2 regions of the Bacillus sp. FAU18 genome follow, and region 1 is predicted to be linked to the other one. Evidence: a T-box and tRNA genes for the amino acid it is inferred to sense, from the RefSeq annotation. Region 1 holds a T-box; the other holds one or more tRNA genes.
What was found. A T-box is a leader RNA that pairs with one kind of tRNA and senses whether it is charged. The one in region 1 lies ahead of ileS (isoleucine--tRNA ligase), so its partner is inferred to be a tRNA-Ile.
Positions count from the first base shown of each region.

Region 2: it has a tRNA-Ile gene. The T-box ahead of ileS (isoleucine--tRNA ligase) is inferred to sense a tRNA for this amino acid. The anticodon was not compared.

Region 1 covers NZ_JBVYHZ010000003.1:884,518-887,725, reverse strand. The annotation lists gene ileS (isoleucine--tRNA ligase) at 1-1,400, opposite strand, end outside; T-box leader at 1,453-1,679, opposite strand; gene divIVA (septum site-determining protein DivIVA) at 1,742-2,236, opposite strand; gene AC0OMU_RS04920 (YlmH family RNA-binding protein) at 2,330-3,103, opposite strand; gene AC0OMU_RS04915 (YggT family protein) at 3,164-3,208, opposite strand, start outside.
Region 2 covers NZ_JBVYHZ010000004.1:9,251-12,458, reverse strand. The annotation lists rRNA gene AC0OMU_RS11055 (23S ribosomal RNA) at 1-1,221, opposite strand, end outside; tRNA gene AC0OMU_RS11050 (tRNA-Ala) at 1,303-1,378, opposite strand; tRNA gene AC0OMU_RS11045 (tRNA-Ile) at 1,390-1,466, opposite strand; rRNA gene AC0OMU_RS11040 (16S ribosomal RNA) at 1,569-3,118, opposite strand.

The sequences.
Region 1 (3,208 bases):
GCGTAAAATACCGGAATCGGCACACCCCACGCACGCTGTCTGGAAATACACCAGTCTCCGCGGTCCCGAACCATGTTGTGCAAACGCTGCTCGCCCCATTCAGGAACCCATTTGGTTTCTTTAATGGCATCCAGCAGGTCTGATCTGAAATCTTTAATAGACGCAAACCATTGCGCTGTCGCTCTGAAAATGGTTGGTTTTTTTGTTCTCCAATCATGCGGATAAGAGTGAGTAATGAATTCAAGCTTCACAAGTGCGCCTTTTTCATCAAGCTGCTGTGTGATCGCTTTGTTTGCATCATCATAAAACATGCCTTCAAAGCCAGGAGCTTCGCTTGTCATTACACCTTTTTCATCGACCGGGCAAAGCACATCTAAACCGTATTTTTGGCCGATGATAAAGTCATCTTCCCCATGTCCTGGAGCTGTATGAACACAGCCTGTTCCGGCATCAGTTGTTACGTGTTCACCAAGCATAACGAGAGAGTCTCTGCCATATAGCGGGTGTTCAGCGATAATGTTCTCAAGGTCTTTCCCTTTGACCGTTCTTGTCACTTCATACTGATCAAATCCGCATGCCGATGCAACATTTTCGACTAAGGCACTTGCTACGACAAAGCGGTCTTCACCTACTGCAATCACGCTGTACTCAAGATCAGGGTGCACTGAGATTCCGAGGTTCGCCGGAATTGTCCAAGGCGTTGTTGTCCAAATGATGATGCGCTCACCGTTTTCAAGAACGCCTTTTCCGTCTTTTACACCAAAAGCGACGTAAATAGATGCTGAACGTTTGTCTTGATATTCGATCTCGGCTTCAGCCAGAGCAGACTCACTTGAAGGTGACCAGTTAACCGGTTTAAGGCCTTTGTAAATGTAGCCTCGTTTTGCCATTTCACCAAATACGCGGATTTGCTGCGCTTCGTATTCCGGTTTTAATGTCACATATGGGTTTTCCCAGTCACCGCGGACACCAAGACGTTTGAATTGCTCACGCTGTCCCTCGATTTGCTTCCAAGCGTACTCTTCGCATAGTTTGCGGAATTCCGCTACTGACATTTCTTTGCGGTTGACCTTTTTGTTTTTTGTCAGAGCTGTTTCAATTGGCAATCCGTGTGTATCCCAGCCCGGCACATACGGTGCGTTGTAGCCGCTCATTGATTTATAGCGGACAATGAAGTCTTTCAAAATCTTGTTAAGCGCATGGCCCATATGGATGTCGCCGTTTGCATACGGAGGTCCGTCGTGTAAAACAAATTTCGGGCGGTCTTTCGTCCGTTCCTGAACAAGACGGTAGATATCTTCTTCCTCCCATTTTTTTTGAATGTCAGGCTCACGGTTTGGCAAATTTCCACGCATCGGGAAATCTGTTTTCGGCATTAAGAGCGTGTCTTTAAAATCCATTTTCATTCCTCCACTGCATTTTTTCAGAAAATAAAAAAAGCCCTCTCATCCCATAAGGGACGAGAAAGCTTATCTCGCGGTACCACCCTTTTAGAAAAAGCAAGCATACACTTTTTCCTCTTGAGCATCGTAACGTGATGAACGTCCTAACCTACTGTGAGTTCAGCAAGGAAACTAAAGGGCTGATCTACATGATTCCGGCCATCCCGGACTCTCACCATCTCCGGGTCGCTATGAAGGCCTGAAGGAAACATGACTGTCCCTTTCAACCGTTTTTTCATCTGAATTTATGAACGTATTATATTCGACATGCTAAGAAAATGTCAAGATAATCAGAGAATTTATTCCTTTTCCTCAAATACAGCGTCGACTTCATACTCAAGGAGATGATCCCAATCGTCATTTTTCAGAAGATCAAGCTGCGCTTCAATCAGCATTTGGAAACGTGTTCTGAACACTTTAGACTGTTTTTTCAGCTCTTCAATTTCCATTGCAATTTTTCTTGATTTTGATAACGATTCGTTGATAATGCGATCAGCGTTTTTCTCCGCTTCCCGAACGATCAGCTTTGCCTCTTTTTGAGAATTGCGTTTTACGTCTTCAGCCGCTTCTTGAGCAACTAAAATGGATTTATTCAATGTTTCCTCAATATTGGCAAAGTGTCCGATTCTTTCATCAAGCTCATTGACTTTCGCTTCAAGCTCAGTTTTCTTGCGGAGAACAATTTCGTAATCTTTTCTGACTTGGGCTAGGAATTCATTTACTTCATCTTCATCATATCCGCGAAAACTTTTTGTAAACGTCTTGTTGTGAATATCATTTGGCGTTAATGGCATGATGCCACCTCCATTTTTACATTTCAGTACGGTTATCTAGTTCACATTATAAAACAAATTTCGCACAGATGGAGAAAAAAACTGAAAAACCGACTATTTTTGTCGTTCAAACGTAACTCTCCATTTGTCTTTTTTGGTTTTCCCTTCGATTTTTGTTAAGCTGCACCGGCCAAAACCTCTGATTGACAGCATGTCCCCTTCCGCGACTATGTATGAAGGATCTTCAACCACCTTCCAGTTCACTTTCACAAGGCCGTTTTTCACAAGCGTCTGTGATTTCTGGCGGGATTGCCTGCTCATAGAGGCGCAGACGGCGTCAAGCCTTAAAGAAGAAACCGTGTCATCTCTTATTTCGACATCCACTGCTGGAATGTTAAGGTCTGACAAGTCGATTTTCTCTAGGCTGACCGCCGCTTTGCCTGCTTGGGTCAGCTGTGCAGCCACAAAATCAGCGGTATCGGCTGAGACAATCAATTGCACTGCTGTCTCAGAAAACACGATGTCACCGAATTTTTGCCGCTTTAATCCTATGCCCATTAATGCACCAAGCAGAGAACGATGATCTACTGAGACAAACTTGTCAGCATAACGGACGTTAAACGCCTGCAGTTCAAAATCCGATTCTTCCGGAGTAATGTACTCTGGATACAGAATCGCCCGTTTTCGCTCCGCTCTGTCATAGCCGCCGGAAAAAGCAAGCCCGACATCAGCCTGTCCCGTAACAGCAGAGAGGATGACCTGCTCTCGGGGGTCTAAAAAGTCGGTCAGCTTCATCCGGTACTGCTCCTGGACAATTCTTTTCCATTCGAGCGCCTGGTCAATAAAGGCCCGCTCGTCTTTTCTGAAGTGCTGATATATATCGCTCATCGTCTTTCCCTTCTATGTAAAGAGGCTTGGCTGCTGCCAAGCCCCTATCAAACTGTCACATTAAAACGCAATCATGCGATAAAGTCCCCACAAGCCGGTTGTCGC
Region 2 (3,208 bases), on a different contig from region 1:
TCGAAGAACAGTCCGCAGCTTCGGTGATACGTTTAGCCCCGGTACATTTTCGGCGCAGAGTCACTCGACCAGTGAGCTATTACGCACTCTTTAAATGGTGGCTGCTTCTAAGCCAACATCCTGGTTGTCTAAGCAACTCCACATCCTTTTCCACTTAACGTATACTTTGGGACCTTAGCTGGCGGTCTGGGCTGTTTCCCTTTCGACTACGGATCTTATCACTCGCAGTCTGACTCCCAAGGATAAGTCATTGGCATTCGGAGTTTGACTGAATTCGGTAACCCGGTAGGGGCCCCTAGTCCAATCAGTGCTCTACCTCCAAGACTCTTACCTTGAGGCTAGCCCTAAAGCTATTTCGGAGAGAACCAGCTATCTCCAGGTTCGATTGGCATTTCACCCCTACCCACACCTCATCCCCGCACTTTTCAACGTGCGTGGGTTCGGGCCTCCATTCAGTGTTACCTGAACTTCACCCTGGACATGGGTAGATCACCTGGTTTCGGGTCTACGACCACGTACTCATGCGCCCTATTCAGACTCGCTTTCGCTGCGGCTCCGCATCTTCTGCTTAACCTTGCACGGGATCGTAACTCGCCGGTTCATTCTACAAAAGGCACGCCATCACCCGTTAACGGGCTCTGACTACTTGTAGGCACACGGTTTCAGGATCTCTTTCACTCCCCTTCCGGGGTGCTTTTCACCTTTCCCTCACGGTACTGGTTCACTATCGGTCACTAGGGAGTATTTAGCCTTGGGAGATGGTCCTCCCGGATTCCGACGGAATTTCACGTGTTCCGCCGTACTCAGGATCCACTCAGGAGAGAACGAAGTTTTGACTACAGGGCTGTTACCTCCTATGGCGGGCCTTTCCAGACCTCTTCATCTACCTCGTTCCTTTGTAACTCCGTACAGAGTGTCCTACAACCCCAAGAGGCAAGCCTCTTGGTTTGGGCTAATCCCGTTTCGCTCGCCGCTACTCAGGGAATCGCATTTGCTTTCTCTTCCTCCGGGTACTTAGATGTTTCAGTTCCCCGGGTCTGCCTTCTCATATCCTATGAATTCAGATATGGATACCACTCCATTACGAGTGGTGGGTTTCCCCATTCGGAAATCTCCGGATCAAAGCTTGCTTACAGCTCCCCGAAGCATATCGGTGTTCGTCCCGTCCTTCATCGGCTCCTAGTGCCAAGGCATCCACCGTGCGCCCTTTCTAACTTAACCGTTAAAAAGAATCACTATGTGATATCTTGTATTACTAATTGAATGTGATGTCTACTGTTATCTAGTTTTCAAAGAACACGTTGGTGGAGCCTAGCGGGATCGAACCGCTGACCTCCTGCGTGCAAAGCAGGCGCTCTCCCAGCTGAGCTAAGGCCCCGTTATATAAGATGGTGGGCCTGAGTGGACTCGAACCACCGACCTCACGCTTATCAGGCGTGCGCTCTAACCAGCTGAGCTACAGGCCCATCTTAACTTATTCAAGGAACAAAGTTCCTTCAAAACTAAACAAGACAGGGAACGTTCTGTTTATAAGACCCAAGGTCTTATATTCCGTATAATATCCTTAGAAAGGAGGTGATCCAGCCGCACCTTCCGATACGGCTACCTTGTTACGACTTCACCCCAATCATCTGTCCCACCTTCGGCGGCTGGCTCCTAAAAGGTTACCTCACCGACTTCGGGTGTTACAAACTCTCGTGGTGTGACGGGCGGTGTGTACAAGGCCCGGGAACGTATTCACCGCGGCATGCTGATCCGCGATTACTAGCGATTCCAGCTTCACGCAGTCGAGTTGCAGACTGCGATCCGAACTGAGAACAGATTTGTGGGATTGGCTTAACCTCGCGGTTTCGCTGCCCTTTGTTCTGTCCATTGTAGCACGTGTGTAGCCCAGGTCATAAGGGGCATGATGATTTGACGTCATCCCCACCTTCCTCCGGTTTGTCACCGGCAGTCACCTTAGAGTGCCCAACTGAATGCTGGCAACTAAGATCAAGGGTTGCGCTCGTTGCGGGACTTAACCCAACATCTCACGACACGAGCTGACGACAACCATGCACCACCTGTCACTCTGCCCCCGAAGGGGACGTCCTATCTCTAGGATTGTCAGAGGATGTCAAGACCTGGTAAGGTTCTTCGCGTTGCTTCGAATTAAACCACATGCTCCACCGCTTGTGCGGGCCCCCGTCAATTCCTTTGAGTTTCAGTCTTGCGACCGTACTCCCCAGGCGGAGTGCTTAATGCGTTAGCTGCAGCACTAAGGGGCGGAAACCCCCTAACACTTAGCACTCATCGTTTACGGCGTGGACTACCAGGGTATCTAATCCTGTTCGCTCCCCACGCTTTCGCTCCTCAGCGTCAGTTACAGACCAGAGAGTCGCCTTCGCCACTGGTGTTCCTCCACATCTCTACGCATTTCACCGCTACACGTGGAATTCCACTCTCCTCTTCTGCACTCAAGTTCCCCAGTTTCCAATGACCCTCCCCGGTTGAGCCGGGGGCTTTCACATCAGACTTAAGAAACCGCCTGCGAGCCCTTTACGCCCAATAATTCCGGACAACGCTTGCCACCTACGTATTACCGCGGCTGCTGGCACGTAGTTAGCCGTGGCTTTCTGGTTAGGTACCGTCAAGGTACCGCCCTATTCGAACGGTACTTGTTCTTCCCTAACAACAGAGCTTTACGATCCGAAAACCTTCATCACTCACGCGGCGTTGCTCCGTCAGACTTTCGTCCATTGCGGAAGATTCCCTACTGCTGCCTCCCGTAGGAGTCTGGGCCGTGTCTCAGTCCCAGTGTGGCCGATCACCCTCTCAGGTCGGCTACGCATCGTCGCCTTGGTGAGCCGTTACCTCACCAACTAGCTAATGCGCCGCGGGTCCATCTGTAAGTGGTAGCCGAAGCCACCTTTTATGTTTGAACCATGCGGTTCAAACAACCATCCGGTATTAGCCCCGGTTTCCCGGAGTTATCCCAGTCTTACAGGCAGGTTACCCACGTGTTACTCACCCGTCCGCCGCTAACATCAGGGAGCAAGCTCCCATCTGTCCGCTCGACTTGCATGTATTAGGCACGCCGCCAGCGTTCGTCCTGAGCCAGGATCAAACTCTCCGATAAAGTAGTTTGACTGACTACGCACATCGCTGTGCGATTTATAAAAAATGAATTAACAGGTACGTTTTGTCTTGTTTAGTTTTCAAAGAACTT